DNA from 2 places in the Actinoplanes sp. NPDC051388 genome. Region 2 is predicted to be linked to the other one. Evidence: riboswitches for the same ligand, from Rfam matches in the RefSeq annotation. Region 2 holds a riboswitch; the other holds the start of a gene.
The links. A riboswitch is a leader RNA that binds a small molecule or an ion and turns the genes downstream of it on or off. The one in region 2 is predicted to bind thiamine pyrophosphate.

Region 1 (8,664 bases), on a different contig from region 2:
CCAGGCACGGCAGCCGCTCGATCCGGGCGGCAACCACCTCGGCCACCTCCCGATCGCCGATCATCCCCACCTTGACCGCCACCACCGGCAGGTCTTCCAGCACCGCGTCAAGCTGCGCCGCCACCACATCAGCAGGCACCGCGTGCACAACCCGAACCCCGACCGTGTTCTGCGCGGTAACCGCCGTGATGACCGACGCGCCATAAGCCCCCAGCGCCGCAAACGTCTTGAGATCAGCCTGTATCCCGGCCCCACCCCCAGAGTCCGACCCGGCAATGGTCAACACCACCGGCGGCGTCACAGAGCACCGGCCAGTTCCGCGGCAACCCGCCCAGGCGAATCCGACCGCATCACCGCACCCATGACAGCCACACCAGCCGCCCCGGCCCCAACGCACTCCCGAACCCGCTCCGCCGAATCAACCCCACCCAGCGCCAACCACCAGACGCCTTGCTCTGCACACCCCTGCGCAACACCCCCGGGCGGCGCGAGCCCGCCCGCATCAGCCGCCATCCGAGCCGCACCCGCCGGCGTCAACGCCGGCCCATACCCCGGCTTGGACGATGTCAGATAGACCGGCGACAACGTCACATAGTCCGCAGTGGACAGTTCATCTCCCGAGTGACACGATCGCCCGACCAACCGCATCCGCTCCCCCGGCCACGGATCCCAAGACGCCAGGTGCACCGCGTCGCCCCCCAGCGGATCCGGCCCGGCGACGATCAACCGCCCCGGCGGCACCACCGCACGCAACGACTCGGCCAGGGCGTGCCGCGAGGCGTACCCGAGATCGCGCTCTCGAAGGACGACCCAAGCGGCGCCGCCGCGGACCGCCTCCCGGACCACCGGGACCAGCGGCCCGGAAGCGGACCGCCGGTCGGTGAGCACGACGAGCCCGCCGGGCCTCACCACGACGCCTTGCCTTCGTCGGAGGTCGAGGCCAGCGCGTGAAACCGCCGCGGAATCCGCCCGGCCGACGCGGCCAGCCACCCGGCCTGCACCGCGTGCCGCATCGCCGCCGCCATCCGCGCCGGATCTTCGGCCCGGGTGATCGCCGACGCGATCAACACCGCGTCGCAGCCGAGTTCCATCGCGAGGGCCGCGTCCGAAGCCGTGCCGATCCCCGCGTCCAGCACCACCGGCACCGACACGCTCTGCCGGATCAGCCGGATGTGATGCGGGTTCCCGATGCCCAGGCCGGAGCCGATCGGCGACCCGGCCGGCATCACCGCCGCGCAGCCCACCGATTCCAGCCGCCCGGCCAGCACCGGGTCATCGCTCGTGTAGGGCAGCACCCGGAACCCTTCGCCGACCAGCGTCTCGGCGGCGCGCAACAGTTCCAGGCCGTCCGGCAGCAGCGTCCGTTCGTCCCCGATCACCTCGAGCTTGATCAGATCGGTCTCGAACGCGTCCCGGGCCAGCCGCGCCGTCTTGATCGCGTCGGCCGCGGTGAAGCATCCGGCGGTGTTCGGCAGCAGCCGCATCTTCCGGCGGTCGAGCAGCGGCAGCAGCCCCGGCCCGGCCGCGTCGATCCGCCGCAGCGCGACCGTCACCAGTTCGGTGCCGGACGCCTCGATCGCGGCCTCCAGCTCGGCCAGACTCCGCGCTCCCCCGGTGCCCAGAATCAGCCGTGACGACCCGAACAGATCCACGTCAGCCTCCCTGCGCCGCGGTGAGCACCTCGACCTGATCGCCGTCCGCCAGCGCCGTCGCGGCCCACGCCGAACGTGGCACCACCTCGCCGTTCACCGCGACCGCAACCCCTCGCCGGGCAGCCGCGAGGCGGTCGACCAGCTCAGCGACGCTGTCGTCCGCGCCGAGCCGGGTGGGCGAGCCGTTGACGATGACGTTCACGCGAACCTCCCGGGCGCGAACGGCGCCAGCATCGGATCGGCCACCCCGGTCAGCACCAGCCCGGCGATCAGGTCGGCGGTGATCGGCGCGAGCAGCACGCCGTTGCGGTGATGACCGGCGGCGACCACGGTGCGCTCGTCGAGCCGCCCGAGCAGCGGCGCGTTGTCCGGTGTGGCCGGCCGATGCCCGACCAGGGTCTCGGTGAGCTCGCATTCGGCCAGCTCGGGCACCAGATCGACGGCGGCGCGCAGCAGATCGAGCACCGACCCCACAGTCAAGATCTGATCGGTACGCTCCACCTGACTAGCCCCGACCACGATCTCGCCGTCCGCCCGTGGCACCAGATAGACGTGCCGCCCGTCGGCATATCCGCTGATCACGTGCCGCAGCAGCCCGGGCTCACCCCGCAACCGCAGCACCTCGCCCTTGACCGGCCGCACGGGCAACCCGGTCAGCGCCGCCGTCCCGCATCCCGCGGCGACGATCACCTGATCGGCGTCGAGCGACCCCAGATCTTCGACGGCCTTGGGCGTGACCGCCACCCGTTCGCGAAGCGCCTCGACCACCCGGCGCGGATCCACTTGCCGATCGCCGGGTTGCCGGCAGCCGGCCCGGATCCGGGGCGACAGCGCCGGTTCCAGCTCTCGCAGTGATGTCGGTGTGAGCCGCTGCCGCGACCAGGCGCGCTCCGATTCGGCCAGGTCGTCGGCGGTCAGCGCGACGGTGAGCGTGCCCTCGTCGGGCAGCGGCACTCCGAGTTCCGCCGCGAACGCCGGCCACCGCCGCGCCGACTCGGTCATCAGCCGCCCGAGCGCGGGGGTCTCCCAGGTCGATTCGTTGCCCGGCGCGAGCATCCCTGCGGCGACATACCAGGCGCCGAGCCCGGCGTCGTAGACCTGAACGTCGACGTCCTCGGCGGCGAGGCGCCACGCGATCGAGAGGCCGATGATGCCGCCGCCGACCACCGCGCATCTCATGACAGCGCCTTCAAGAAGTCCGTGGTCGCGCCGATCGGGTCGCGGGCGATGGCGCCGACCGCGGCCACCCCGTGTGCGCCGGCGGCCAGCAGTTCGGGCACCCGTGCGGGCGTCACGCCGGCGATCGCGATCACCGGCACCTGCGCCGCCGCCGCGACCGCCGCGACCCCGGCCGGGCCGATCGGTTCGGGCAGACCGTCCTTCGTGGACGTCGCGTAGGCCGGCCCGACTCCGAAATACGTCGCCTCCGGAATCACCGCGGGGGCGCGGCAGGTCACGCCGAGCACCAGGTCCGGCCCGAGCACCCGGCGCGCGGCCGCGGGCGGCAGGTCGTCGGCGCCGACGTGCGCGCCGTCCGCGCCCGCCGCCACGGCGACGTCGAGACGATCGTTGACCAGGCACATCACGCCCAGCGGGCGGCACAGTGCGAGCACCGCGCGGGTGAGCTCGAAGGCCGCCCGGTCGGTCACGTCATCCTCGACGCGCACCTGAACGGCGAGATCCGCCGAGACCGAAAGCACCGCCCGCACGGTCACCAGGCTGTCGGTAACCACATGCAACCGCGGAAAGTCTCTAACGCCCTTGACTTCACCAGCCCAACCAAATTCGGCCGCAACAGAATGGGAAGGCACGCTCACCGCGCGAATGCGTGGGGACATAAACATCCTCCCTGCGCCGGCATTATCCGGATCAGGTTCGACGGTCGGGGGCTGCGTCAGCCCCCCTCTCAGCCCGGTGCACCGGACTCCCGTGGGGTTGGTTCCACTCCGGACATTAGCCGCCCGGCGTCATGAGCGCCAGGGTCCGTCTTGCGAGCAACCGAGGGTGCGAGCGCGCCTCGCACACGGCTGGGCCTAACGCACGTCCCAGACCGGCTCCGGGGTCTCGACCACCTCGCCGTCCGCCTGGAACAGCACGAACCGATCGAATCCCCTGGTGAACCACCGGTCGTGGGTGACCGCGACGACCGTGCCCTCGAATGCCGCCAGCCCCTCCTCCAACGCCTCCGCCGACGCCATGTCGAGGTTGTCGGTCGGCTCGTCGAGCAGCAGCGCCGTGGCGCCGGACAGCTCGAGCAGCAACACCAGGAACCGAGCCTGCTGCCCGCCGGAGAGCGTGCCGAACAGCTGGTCTCCCTGGCCGGCCAGCTCATAGCGGTTGAGCGCCTTCATCGCTCCGGCCCGGTCCATGCCGCTGCGGTGGTCGTCGCCGCGCCAGAGAATCTCGACCAGCGTGCGGTCGAGCAGTTCGGGCCGGTCGTGCGTCTGCGAGAAGTGCCCCGGCCGCACGCGTGCGCCGAGCTTGGCGGTGCCGTGATGCGCCACGTGCGCGAGCGGCGCGCCGTCGACCGGCTTGTTCTCCGCGTCCGGCGACGAGCCACCGGCGGCGAGCAGCCGCAGGAAGTGCGACTTGCCAGTGCCGTTGGCGCCCAGCACGGCGACCCGGTCGCCGTACCAGATCTCCAGGTCGAACGGGAACGTCAGGTTTTCCATCTCCAGCCCGGTGCAGACCACCGCGCGCTTGCCGGTGCGACCGCCGCGCAGATTCATCCGCAGCGACTGCTCCTTGGGCGGCAGCGGCGGCGGTCCGGCCTCCTCGAACTTGCGGAGCCGGGTCTGCGCGGCCTGGTAACGCGAGGCCATGCCATCGTTGTAGGTCGCCTTCTGCTTGAGCGTCAGCACCAGCTCCTTGAGCTTCTCGTGCTCCTCCTCCCAGCGCCGATGCGACTCGAGCAGCCGGTCGTGCCGGTTGGCGCGGGCCTCGTGCCAGGACGCGAAACTGCCGGGATGCGTCCACGCGCTGCCGCCCTCGACCGCGACCACCCGGTCGGCGGTCTGGGCCAGCAGCTCACGATCGTGCGAGACATAGAGCACTGATTTCGACGACTCCCGCAGGCGACCCTCCAGCCAGCGTTTGCCGGGCACGTCGAGGAAGTTGTCCGGCTCGTCCAGCAGCAGCACCTCGTCGCGGCCGCGCAGCAGCAGGTCGAGGGCGAACCGTTTCTGCTGGCCGCCGGAGAGCGTGCGCACCGGCCGGCCGCGCACCTCGTCCCACGGCTTGCCGAGGATCGCCACCGCGACCGTGTCGAAGAGCACCTCGACGTCATAGCCACCGACCTCGCCCCAGTGCGACAACGCGTTCGCATAGGCCAGCTGGGATCGCTCCGATTCGCCCAGCCCGGCGGCCGCCTTGGCCAGCCGCTCCCCCGCTTCCCGCAGGGCCGGCTCGACAAGCGAGAGAGCAAGATCTTCCAGGGTGCGGTCGTCGCCGATCATGCCGATGAACTGGCGCATCACCCCGAGCCCGCCGGAGCGCGCGACCGTGCCGGACTGCACGGGCAGGTCACCGGCCACGGTGCGCAGCAGGGTCGTCTTGCCGGCGCCGTTCGGACCGACGAGCGCGACCTTCTTGCCCTCGCCCACCCGGAACGACACGTCGGAGAACAGCTCGCGCCCGTCCGGCAGCACGAAGCCCACCCCGGCGACATCCACGTAACCCATGACCGGCATCCTTCCTGGCCGGGGCCGGTCGCGTCAGCCGGTTTTCCGGGTCACCTTGAGCACGCGGAAGCCCTTCTGGCTGGCCTTACGCTCCACCGCCCAACCGCGCTCGACCAGCCAGGTGTGCAGCGAATCACCACCCAGATGCCGGTTGATCACCAGCCAGGCCTCGCCGGCCGGGGCCAGCCGCGGCAGCCACCGGTCCAGCAGCGCGTGCAGCTCGGCCTTCCCGACGTGGGTCGGCGGGTTGCTCCAGATCTGCTGGAACGTGACGTCGTCTCCGATCTCCGCGGAGACGTGGATGCGCAGGCCCAGGCGCTCGGCGTTGGCCGTGGTCAGGTCGCGGGCGCGGGAGTTGACGTCCACTGCGTACACGTCCGCGCCGGGCGCCTCGGTGGCCAGCACGCAGGCGATCGGGCCGTAGCCGCAGCCCAGGTCGAGCAGCGCGCCGGTGCTGTCGGCGGCGGGCGGCGGAGCTTTGCGCAGCAGCACGGCGGTGCCGGGGTCGAGCCGCGTCGCGGAGAAGACCCCGGCGGCCGAGGCCAGCCGGTAGTCCCGCCCCCGCAGGGCGAACTCGACCTCGACCGGCCGGGCAGGCGCCGACGGTTCGGCGCTGAAGTAATGGTCCGCGGTCACCTGAGAAAGTGTGCCGCCTCGCAACGAGACCGGGCCACCCGGGGGTGCCGCACAGCCTGTGCGTTCATTGATCACCGTGCGCTCCTAGCCTTTCCTGCATGCTGCACGGAACCGCGCCCCGCGCCGCCCATCGCGCGGCACCGGGCGGCCTCGCTCCGCTGTTCCGCCAGACCATCTCGCCGTCCTCCGCCGGCCAGCATCGCCAGCCGGCCACCCGGCCCCGGCGGCGCCCGGCGCCCCGCCTTCGTCCGGTCGCGATCAAGGAACCGGCGCGGACCATGCACCTGGTGATGACCGGGATCGGCGCCATGATCATGCTGGGCATCTGCGGGTTGAGCAGCTTCTTCGTGATCGTCGACGAGCGGCGCGGGATCGGCGCCGAGGACAACGGCACGGCGGTGATCGCCGAGGCGCCCTATCAGATCAGTTCTCGCCGGCAGGACCCGAAGCCGCTCAGCCTGACCGAGGTGTTCTCCGGCACGCAGATCCGGCTGAAGAAGGGCGACGCGCCCTATCAGGTGACGATGACGCACATCGACACCGACTGCGACGCGGCCACCACCGGCGCCATGGGCCCGCTGCTCGCCACCGGCGGTTGCTCCCAGGTGGTCCGGGCCGCGCTGATCGCGCCGTACGGCGGCTACCAGGTCACCGCCGGGGTGTTCAACCTGACCGACGCGGCCGTGGCGGCCCGGATCGCCCAGCGGGTGCGGCCGATGGTGGAGGCGGGCGACGGCAACTTCGCGGCGATGGCGGCCGGAGCAGCGCCCGGGATGGATCCGCTGGACCGGCCGGACTCGCAGGTGGGCTGGCAGGACCGCGGCCACTTCCTGGTCTACTGCGTGATCTCCCGGCCGGACGGCTCGGCGATCCCGGCCGGCGACGCGTACGCCCGCCGGGTCACGGCTGACCTGCTGGACACCTATCTGGGCGACGAGGTCATCGGGGCGCGGGAGCTGAATCTGTGACCGTGTCCGAGAGGGTGCGCAGGCGGCGGGTGGCGTCGGCCCGGACCGCGTAGTCGGTCTCGGCGGGATAGCCCACCTCCACCAGGGTCAGGCCGTGCGCCGCGGCCACGGTCACCTCGCTGGACCGTTCGCGCAGCCGCAGCAGCGAGCCCGGCCAGGACGGTTCGCGGCGGCCGTCGCCCACCGCCAGCATCGCGCCGACCAGGCTGCGCACCATCGCCTGGCAGAAGGCGTCGGCCTGCACGGTGGCCACGGCGACGCCGTCCGGGTCGCGGCGCCAGTCGAGGCGGGTGATCGCGCGTACGGTGGTCGCGTTTTCCTTGCGCTTGCAGAAGGCGGCGAAGTCGTGCTCGCCCAGCAGGCCGTCGGCCGCCGCCCGCAGCCGATCCAGGTCGAGCTTGCGCACCCATCCCAGGGTGTCGTGGCGGCGCAGCGGCTCGGCGCCCCAGGGGTTGTCGGCCACCCGGTATTCGTAGCGCCGATAGGTGGCGGAGAACCGCGCGTCGAACGTCGGTGGGACTTCCGTGATGGCGCGCACGCGGGCATCTGGCGGCATCAGCGCTGCCAGACGCCGCAGGAGCGACGGGCGAAGATCCGCATAGGCGCCGGTCGGCAGGTCGATGTGACAGACCTGTCCGGTCGCGTGCACGCCGGCGTCGGTGCGCCCGGCCACGGTGAGTCCCAGAGGGATGTCGCCGACCAGAATGGCCAGCGCTTCCACCAGGGAGCCCGCGACCGTGCGCCGGGTGGGCTGCACCGCCCAGCCGGAGAAATCGGTGCCGTCATAGGACACGTCGAGCCGGAGCCGGACCAATTCATCCGGCCCGGATGGTTGAGCTACGGCCTCGACCACGACGAACCTCTTCCACTGAGCCAGGTGACTTGAGGGGCGCTCGTACCCATAAAGCAGTAAAGCCCGGCACCCACGAAGGGTGCCGGGCTTACCACAGCCAATTACTTGGCGTCGTCTTCGCCCTTGTCGCCGGAGGCGTTCACCGGCGGCTCGGAATCCTGATCCTCAGAGGATGCGGCAGATGACGGCGCCTCGTCCTCGCGGGCCAGGGCCTCGACCTTGTCCTGCTGGGCGGCGGCCTTGCGAGCCGCCTTCTTCGCCGGCGCGGTGGTGGCCGCGACCTGCAGTTCCTCGACCAGCTCGATGAGCGCCATCGGAGCGGCGTCACCCTTGCGCGCACCGGTCTTGGTGATGCGGGTGTAGCCACCCGGACGGTTGCCGTACCGCGGAGCGATTTGCTCGAACAGGGCGTACACGACGTCCTTGTCCTTCACGACGGTCAGCACCCGGCGACGGGCGTGCAGGTCGCCGCGCTTGGCCTTCGTGATGAGCTGCTCAGCCAGCGGGCGCAGCCGCCTGGCCTTCGTCTCGGTGGTCTTGATCTTCCCGTGCCGGAAGAGCTCCGTGGCCAGGTTGGCCAGCAGCCGCTTCTCGTGCGCCGGGCTGCCGCCGAGGCGGGGACCCTTGGTGGGCGTGGGCATTTCAGATGCTCCTAGGTAGAGGCAGCCGGGATTAGAGCTGCTCGGTCTCGCGGTAATCGTCGGTGTCGTAATCCACGTCGCCGAACGAGTCCACGACGTGCGCCGGGTCGAAGGACGGCGCGCTGTCCTTGAGGCCGAGCCCCATGCCGGCGAGCTTCATCTTGACCTCGTCGATGCTCTTCTGACCGAAATTCCTTATATCCAGAAGGTCGGCCTCCGTACGCCCTATCAACT
Region 2 (8,664 bases):
GGATCAGCCGGAACGCGGCCAGGGCGCCGATCGCGAACCGGGCCGGCGCCTTCGCGTTCTGCACCAGCGCGTCGGCCAGGTCGGTGGGATCCGTGGTGGCGAACACGATGATCCCGGGCAGCGCCACCGCGAAGATCCGCAGCACCAGGGCGAGCGCGCCGGACAGCACGCCGGTGGTGAGGTCGAACGGCCCGAGCGCGAACAGCAGCGTGCCGCCGCGCTCGGCGGCGAACAGCACCATCGTGATCAGCACCCCGGCCGCGGCCGGCAGCAGCGGCCACGCGCGCCGGGCGAGCAGGCGGTAGCGCACCCCGAACAGCGGCAGCAGCGCCAGTTCCACGGCCAGCCCGAGGGCCGGGGTGAGCGGGTCGAGGGTGGCGATCAGCGGCAGCGCGAAGAGCAGGGCGGCGCCCAGCTTGGCCACCGGGTTGCGGCGGGCCAGGGGAGCGGTGGCGGCGCCGACCGGCCCGGCCAGCAGGGTCACGATCGGTCCAGCCGGTGGGTGCGATCCGCCACGCAGGCCACGAACGCGTCGTCATGAGTGACCGCGACGATGCCGTGGCCCTCGTCCCGCAACCCGGCGAGCAGGTCGGCCAGTTCGATCCAGGTGCGCCGGTCCTGCCCGAACGTCGGCTCGTCCAGCACCAGCAGCCGCGGGGCCCCGGCCAGCGCGGTCGCCACGCTCAGCCGCCGCGCCTCGCCCCCGGACAGCGTGTAGGGGTTTGCCAGCGCCAGGTGCGTGAGGCGCAGCCGGTCGAGGAGGTCGTCCACCCGGGACTGTGGCGGGGCGGTGAGCGTCAGCTCGTCGAGCACCCGCGAGGTGACGAACTGGTGTTCCGGATCCTGGAAGACCGAACCGATCCGGCCGGCCAGCTCGCGGGCCCGCCACTTCCAGGGTGCGCCGCCCGGCGCCGCCTCCACGGTCCCGTGGCTGGGCTTCAGCAGACCACCGAGGACGAGCGCGAGGGTCGACTTGCCGGCGCCGTTCGGGCCGGTGACCGCGAGGACCTCGCCCTCGTGCGCCTCCACCGTCGCCGCTCGCAGCCGTTGGTCGACGGTCACCTGCTGTGCGCGTACCAGGGAAAAGCCTGGCGGGGAGACGGCCCGGCGCGGGGTGATCGGGTGACCAGGCACCCAGACCCCCTCCGCCGCCAGGCGATCGCCTTCGGTCCGGAAGACCTGGGCGGGTGGGCCGTCGGCCCGCACCCCACCGCCGGGCTCGAGCACCACCACGCGGTCGACCAGCGGCAACGCCTCATCGATGCGGTGCTCGACCAGGATCATCGTGCTGTCCGGGTCGACCGCGCGGGTCAGCGAGGCGCGGATCAGCGCGGCGCCGTCCGGGTCGAGGTTGGCCGTCGGCTCGTCCAGCAGCAGCAGGCCGGGGCGCAGGGCGAGGACCCCGGCGAGCGCGAGCCGCTGCGCCTCGCCGCCGGAGAGCGCGCTCGTCGCTCGGGTGATCGGGTAGGGGAAACCGGTGCGGGCGAGCGCGTCGGCTACCCGTGGCCAGATGTCCTCGGCGGGCACCCCGCGATTTTCCAGACCGAACGCCACGTCGTCGCCGGAACGCGCCATCACCAGCTGGGTCTGCGGGTCCTGAAAGACGATGCCGACCCGCTCGCGGGCCTTGCGCGGGTCCAGCCCGTCGATCTCCACCGTGCCGGCCGCCTCGCCGGAGTCGTCCGGCAGCAGCCCGGCGAGCGCGGCCAGCAGCGTGCTCTTGCCGGCCCCGGACGGACCGAGCAGGAGCACCCGCTCGCCGTGCGCGATGTGCAGATCCACATCGCGCACGGCCCAGGCCTTGCGACCGGCGTGCCGCCAGCCGAAACCCCGCAGAACAACCTCAGACACGGTTTGCTTTCTGTTTTCCGCCGCGGGTCAGCTCAGACACGGTTTGCTTTCTGTTTTCCGCCGCGGGTCAGCTCAGACAAGTGCGCGCTCGTTGCCCGCGCCGAAGCGGTCGAGCACCCCGGTCGGGGCCAGCGCGCGCACCAGCGCCCAGCTGCCGGCGCCCGCGACCACCGTGCTGCTGACCATGGTGAGCAGGGCGTAGGGCACCCGGTAGTCCCACAGGGCGTAGGAGCCGTTCCAGACGATGAAGTCGAAGATCGCCGCGCTCAGCCCGGTCAGCAGCCCGGCCAGCAGTGCCGCGGGCAGCCGCCACGAGCGATAGAACAGGATGGCGAAGGCGAGCTCCGCGCCCAGACCCTGGACCAGGCCCTGCGGGATCACCATCGCGCCCCACTGCGCGCCGAGCAGGGCCGAGATGGTCGCCGCGACCGCCTCGGTGAAGAGCGCCGCGCCGGGTTTGCGGATGATCAGCCCGGCCAGCACGGCCGGGATCAGCCAGACGCCGTAGAGCAGGGTCTGGGCGGGCGGGAAGAACGCGAAGGCGCCCTCGGAGGCGCCCCAGACGACGTTCCAAGCCCAGAAGATGATGCCGAACGCGACCGCGATGATCGAGGCGATCACGATGTCGATGGTGCGCCAACGGTATTGCACGATGTACCTCCCAGGGGTACCGGGAGGAGGCGGACAGTGAGACTGACCGAACTCCCTGCGCTGGCATTACCCAGATCAGGTTCGAGGGTCTGCGGCCGAAACCGCACTCTCAGCGCTGTGCGCTCCCCTGTCGGATTGCTTAGTGTTTCGATGACGCTAACACCGCGAAGGGGAGGCATCAATGCAGGTTGCGGCTCGAGGGCTGACCTTCGATGTGACATTCGGCGGCCCGCCGGAGGGCACCCCGGTGCTGCTCCTGCACGGGTTCCCGCAGGATCACCGCGAGTTCGACCTGATCGCCCCGAAACTGCACGCGGCCGGCCTGCGGACCATCGCCTATGACCAGCGCGGATATTCGGCCGGTGCCCGGCCCCCGGACGTCTCCTCCTACCGCCTCTCCGAATCCGCGGACGATGCGATCGCGATCCTCGACGAGCTGGGCATCGAGTCGGCGCACGTGATCGGGCACGACTGGGGTGCGCAGGTCGCCTGGATCCTCGCGGCGGACCACGCCGACCGGGTGAAGACGATGACCGCCGTCTCGGTGCCGCACCCTCGCGCGCTCGGGCTGGCGCTGCGCGTCCGGCCGTCGCAGCGGGCCCGGTTCGCCTACATGGGGGTGTTCCGGTCGCCGGTCGCCGAGCGGCTGCTGCTGGCCGGCAACGGCGCGGTGCTCCGCTCGATGATGCGCCCGATCGGCAGCCGCGCCGCGATGTACGCCGACGCGATGCGCGAGCCCGGCCGGCTCACCGGCGCGCTCAACTGGTACCGCGCCCTGACCCGCGGCCAGCTCGCCGGCATGGGCACGATCCAGGTGCCCACCACCTATGTCTGGAGCGACAAGGACCCGGTGGTCGGCCTGACCGCCGCGTTGCGCACCGCCGACTGGGTGGACGCGAATTATCAGCTGGTCGCGTTGAAAGGCGTCGGCCATTGGGTACCTGAGGAAGCCCCCGGCGCGCTCGTCGATGCCGCGCTCGCCCGAATCGGAGGCTGACCCCCTTGCCGGCTGAAAAGAAGAACATGCCCAACGAGACCGAGAAGGCCCGCTGGGACCGGAACTTCGCCGACCTGCTGCAGGAGTTGCGGGTCGCTCAGACCGGCGTGCAGATCCTCTTCGCGTTCCTGCTGACGCTGCCGTTCAGCAACGGATTCCCGAAGACCACGGCGTTCCAGAAGGACGTCTACGTGGTCGCGCTGATCGCCGCCGCGTTCGCCACCGCGCTGATCATCTCGCCGGTCGCCTTCCACCGGGCGCTGTTCCGCCAGGGCCGCAAGCCCGAGCTGGTGCGGTACTCGCACCGGGTGGCGTCGTGGGGTCTCGCGTTCATGCTGATCTCGATGGTCAGCAGCGTCCTGCTGATCACCGACTACCTGCTGAACTTCTGGGTGGCGCTGACCCTGTCGATCGTCACCGCGGCGTGGTTCGTGACCTTCTGGGCCGGCCTGCCCTTCCTGCGCCGCAACTGGGGCGAGGACGAGGACAACGACGGCATCATCGACGACGCCCCGAAGGACGCAAGCCCAAGTCCTTGAGCTCCAGCGCGGCCAGGGCGTCCACTGCCGACGCGTCGCCGTTGCGCCACGACTGCGCGATGTCCGGGCCGAGCCGGGTCAGCCGGTTCAGCGGTTGCGAGGCGAGCGCACGCAGGGCCAGCAGGTCACGTCCGGCCGCCTGGTCCCGCACCGCGTTCGCCACACCGGCCCGCCGCATCCACTTCAACCGGGCCGGCAACCAGAGAAACAGGACCAATCCCAGGGGCGCGGCCACCAGCAGCAACGACAGCACCAGCGCCAGATCGCCGACGATCGCCTGCTGCTCGCGCCCGGCGTCGGCCAGTGATCGGGCCGCCTCGGCCGCCTTGGTGAACGGCGCGGTCAGCTCGTCGCCGACGATCGGCACCCGGCCCACCTTGCCGCCGGCGTCGGCCAGGTTGTCGGCGATGCCGCTGCCCGCGCCCTCGAGTTTCTGCCCCGGCACCGCGAGCTTGAGCACCAGGTCGTGCACCCAGACGCCGGCTCGGATCCAGGCATAGACCCAGATCACCACGAGCAGGTCTGTGAGCAGCTGACGGATCGCGACGGGCAGCCGATCGGCATAGAACTTCACCGCTAATGCTTAGCGCACTCCGGGCAGGTTCCAAAGATCTCCAACGTGTGCGAAACGTCGGCGAAGCCGTGCTTGGCGGCGACCCGGTCGGCCCAGCTCTCCACGGCCGGCCCCTCGACCTCGACGGTGCGGCCGCAGTCACGGCAGACCAGGTGGTGATGGTGGCCCTGACTGCAGCGGCGGTAGAGGTGCTCGCCGCCGGGCGGGCGCATCACGTCGATCTCGCCGGCGTCGGCGAGCCCCTGCAGGGTGCGATAGACAGTGGTCAGCCCGACCCGCTCGCCGCGATCGCGCAGCATCGCGTGCAGGTCCTGTGCGCTGTGGAAGCCCTCGACCTCGGCCAGCACGGCGCTGACCGCGCTGCGCTGCTTGGTGTTGCGCACCACCTCGTTCACGAGCGGGCCTCCCTCGCGTGGCTGACGGCGTCGGCGACGATGTGGGCGATGTGCTCGTCCACCAGCGAATATGCGATCTCCCGGCCACGCCGGGCTCCTCGCACCACGCCGGCGCCGCGCAACACCCGCAGGTGCTGCGACACCAGCGGCTGCGGCGCGCCGAGCTTTTCCACCAGCTCGTGCACGCAGCGCTCGCCCGCCCCCAACTCTGCCACGATCGCCACCCGGATCGGCGCGGACAGGGCGCGGAGCAGTTCGCCCGCACCCTCGTAGGCCTCGTATCCGGTCGCCGTCTCAGCCATGCAGCACCACGTCCGGGGGTTCCGCGGTCTCGTGGATCTTCTTGTTGCGCCGCAGCGCCCCGGCCGCGGTCAGCGCGAGGAACACGGCCAGCGCCAGGATCACGATCGTGGCGCCTGGCGCGGTGTCGATCTCGGCGGAGACCAGCACGCCGGAGGCCGCGGCGACCAGGCCGACGCCCATCGCGACCGCCATCGTGGTGCGGAAACCGCGGGTGACCTGCTGGGCCGCCGCCACCGGCACCACCATCAGCGCGCTGACCAGGAGCAGACCCACGGTGCGCATGGCGATCGTGACGGTCACGGCGGTGGTCACCGCCATCAAAAGATTGAGGGTACGCACGGGAAGGCCGGACACCCGCGCGTACTCCTCGTCGTCGCAGACCGCGAACAGCACCGGGCGCAGCAGCAGCATCGCCCCGAGCACCGCGACCCCGAGCACCGCGATCACCGCCAGATCCGCGCCGGACGTGGTGGTCAGCGAGCCGAAGAGGTATTGCACGAGGTTGGCGCTGCCGCTGTCCTCGGAGAGCCCGACCAGCACCACGCCGCCCGCGATGCCGCCGTAGAAGAGCAGTGCCAGGGCCAGGTCGCCGGACGTGCGGCCGCGCTCGCGGACCAGCTCCACGGCGACCGCGCCGATCGCGGCCACGATCACCGCGGTGATCACCGGGGACTGGTGGAAGAGCAGGCCCACGCCGACGCCGGTGAGCGCCACGTGCCCGATGCCGTCGCCGATCAGCGAGAGCCGGCGCTGCACCAGATAGATGCCCAGGGCGGGCGCGGTGACGCCGATGATCAGGGCGCCGGCCAGCGCGCGCAGCATGAAGTCGTACTGCAAAAGATCCATCAGCCTTTAGTCCTGACAGGGGCGGCGGCGGGGCAGGGATGGGCCATTACTTGGCCACCCGATCGGTCGGCGCCACGCAGATGCCCGGTCGCTCCTCGACGGCGTGCGGGTGCACGTGGTCGTGCCCGGGCTCGGCGTGGTGCCCGGCCGGCTCCGGCACCGCGCCGTCATAGGCGATCCGTCCGCCGTGGACCACCACCGCCCGGTCGATCAGCGGCTCGATCGGGCCGAGCTCGTGCGCCACCAGCAGCACCGTCCCGCCGCGCTCCTGGAAGCGGCGCAGCGTGCCGGCGAACGCCTCCTGGCTGGCCGCGTCCACCCCGGCCGTCGGCTCGTCGAGGATCAGCAGGTCGGGCTCGCCGGCCAGGGCGCGGGCGATCAGCGTGCGCTGCTGCTGGCCGCCGGAGAGGGTGCTCACCGGGTCGCCGGCCCGGTCGGTCAGCCCGACGTCGGCCAGCGCGGCGCGCACCGCGGCCCGGTCGGCGCCACCGGGCAACCGGAAGATGCCGCGGCGGGCCAGCCGCCCGGCGGCGACCACCTCGCCGACCGTCGCCGGGACACCGCTGCCCGCGCCGAGCCGCTGCGGCACATAGCCGACCCGGGCCCAGTCGCGGAACCGGCGGCGCGGCACGCCGAACAGCTCGATGTCGCCGCGGCTCACCGGCACCAGCCCGAGCACCGCCCGGACCAGCGTGGACTTGCCGGACCCGTTGGCGCCCAGGATGGCCACCACGGTGCCCGGCTCGACCGCCAGCGAGACGTCGCTCAGCACCTCGCGCCCGCCGTAGGCCACCGCCACGCTGCGGACCAGCACCGCGCTCATGACGTGCAGCCCAGGGCGGTGGTGAGGGCGGTCAGATTGGTCCGCATCATCGAGAAGTAGTCCTCACTCGGGTCGGTGCGGCCCTCCACCGGGTCGAGCACCGCGGTGCGGGCTCCGACCTCGCGCGCGATGGTGTCCGCCACCTTGGGGCTGACCAGGGTCTCGAAGAAGATCGTGGTGGTGCCGGTCGCCTTCGCCTCGGCGGCCACCTCGGCCAGCCGCCGCGGCGACGGCTCGGCCTCGGGGGAGATGCCGGTGATGCCGACCTCGCGCAGGCCGTAGCGCTCGGCCAGATAACCGAACGCGGTGTGGCTGGTCACGATCTCGCGCCGCTCGCACGTCTTGAGCCCGGCCTGGAACTCCGCGTCGAGCTCGACCAGCTCGGAGTGCAGGGCCGCGGCCCGCGCCTGATATCCGGCGGCGTGCTCGGGGTTCGCCGTGGCCAGGCGCTCGCCGACCTTGTCGCCGATCGTGGCCAGCCGCAGCGGGTCGAGCCAGACGTGCGGGTCCTTGCCGCCGGCCGCCTCGGCGTGCTCCTCCTCGCCGGGCACGTGCTCGGCGTCGTTGTCCTCGGCGATCGGCCGCAGCTCGACCACCGAGCCGGCGTCGAACGCGCGGTCGCCCGCCTCCTGGCCGACCGCCTCGTCCACGGCCGGCTGGAAGCCCTTGAGATAGACCACCAGGTCGGCGCCGCTGATCTCGCCGACCTGCCGGGGGCTGAGCTCCACGTCGTGCGGCTCGGCGCCGGGCTTGGTCAGGTCGGCGACCGCGATCTCGTCGCCGCCGACGAACTGGCTGACGAACTGCAGGGGGTAGAACGCGGTGACCACCGAGGGCCGGCCGTCGGCGCCGCTCGCGCCGCCGCAGCCGGCGGTGACGCCCAGCGCTAGGGACGCGGCGACCAGGCGGAGCTTCATAGCATCCACTCTCGCCGACAATGACAATGATTGTCAAAACCGCATGGGTCGTCCTATGCGATCTTCGTCACCACGATGGCGAGCAGCAGCGCCAGCAGGACGACGCGGACGATCCGGGTGCCCTTCTTCTGCACCGGCCAGGTGGTGAAGGTCAGCCCGGTCAGGCCCAGGAAGAGCACGAACAGCAGGGCCGCGCCGATGATGCCGGGCAGGAAGAAGCCGGCCAGCAACATCGCCAGCGCCACGATGAAGGCCACGGTCGGGCTCACCCGGGTCAGCCTGCGGAGCAGGTTGTCGGACGGTGTCACTGGAGGGCTCCTCGTGGTGCGTACGCTCATCACATGCTGGTGCTCAACCGCTTCTTCGTCCCGCCGGACACGCAGGACGGGTTCGCCGAGCGGGGGCACACCGCCCTCGCCGCGCTCGCCGCCAGCGCCGGATACGTCTCCGGGCGCCTGACCAGGGCGCTGGATGATCCGGCGCACTGGACCCTGGTGACCGAGTGGGAGTCCGTCGGAGCCTACCGGCGGGCGCTGGGCGGCTTCGACGTGAAGGTTCATGCGACTCCCTTCCTGTCCGAGTCGCGCGACGAGCCGTCCGCGTTCGAGACGCTGGCCAGCGCCGGTCCGGGCGGGCCGGTGGCGGTCGAGGCCAGCGACCGGGCCGCGGAACCGTGGCGCTGAGCACTACGCTGGATTCCATGACCGAGCCTCTGCAGGCGCCGCCTCAGCTTCATGCGGCGCCTCCGCCGCCGGGTCCGGGGGTGGT

Region 1: another riboswitch for thiamine pyrophosphate. It lies ahead of ACZ6TI_RS10085 (thiamine phosphate synthase); the one in region 2 lies ahead of ACZ6TI_RS31285 (ECF transporter S component).

The regions. Positions count from the first base shown of each region.
Region 1 covers NZ_JBVJIP010000003.1:338,235-346,898, reverse strand. The annotation lists gene thiD (bifunctional hydroxymethylpyrimidine kinase/phosphomethylpyrimidine kinase) at 1-301, opposite strand, end outside; gene ACZ6TI_RS10105 (thiamine phosphate synthase) at 298-912, opposite strand; gene ACZ6TI_RS10100 (thiazole synthase) at 906-1,652, opposite strand; gene thiS (sulfur carrier protein ThiS) at 1,654-1,854, opposite strand; gene thiO (glycine oxidase ThiO) at 1,851-2,831, opposite strand; gene ACZ6TI_RS10085 (thiamine phosphate synthase) at 2,828-3,370, opposite strand; TPP riboswitch at 3,481-3,593, opposite strand; gene ACZ6TI_RS10080 (ABC-F family ATP-binding cassette domain-containing protein) at 3,686-5,332, opposite strand; gene ACZ6TI_RS10075 (class I SAM-dependent methyltransferase) at 5,366-5,968, opposite strand; gene ACZ6TI_RS10070 (hypothetical protein) at 6,067-6,936, shown strand; gene truA (tRNA pseudouridine(38-40) synthase TruA) at 6,908-7,789, opposite strand; gene rplQ (50S ribosomal protein L17) at 7,891-8,430, opposite strand; gene ACZ6TI_RS10055 (DNA-directed RNA polymerase subunit alpha) at 8,462-8,664, opposite strand, start outside.
Region 2 covers NZ_JBVJIP010000014.1:111,694-120,357, forward strand. The annotation lists gene ACZ6TI_RS31275 (energy-coupling factor transporter transmembrane component T family protein) at 1-484, opposite strand, end outside; gene ACZ6TI_RS31280 (ABC transporter ATP-binding protein) at 481-1,851, opposite strand; gene ACZ6TI_RS31285 (ECF transporter S component) at 1,924-2,502, opposite strand; TPP riboswitch at 2,537-2,641, opposite strand; gene ACZ6TI_RS31290 (alpha/beta fold hydrolase) at 2,684-3,499, shown strand; gene ACZ6TI_RS31295 (DUF6328 family protein) at 3,526-4,038, shown strand; gene ACZ6TI_RS31300 (hypothetical protein) at 3,998-4,612, opposite strand; gene ACZ6TI_RS31305 (Fur family transcriptional regulator) at 4,615-5,007, opposite strand; gene ACZ6TI_RS31310 (ArsR/SmtB family transcription factor) at 5,004-5,309, opposite strand; gene ACZ6TI_RS31315 (metal ABC transporter permease) at 5,302-6,156, opposite strand; gene ACZ6TI_RS31320 (metal ABC transporter ATP-binding protein) at 6,203-6,979, opposite strand; gene ACZ6TI_RS31325 (metal ABC transporter substrate-binding protein) at 6,976-7,896, opposite strand; gene ACZ6TI_RS31330 (DUF6703 family protein) at 7,950-8,204, opposite strand; gene ACZ6TI_RS31335 (antibiotic biosynthesis monooxygenase family protein) at 8,238-8,579, shown strand; gene ACZ6TI_RS31340 (Rv0361 family membrane protein) at 8,597-8,664, shown strand, end outside.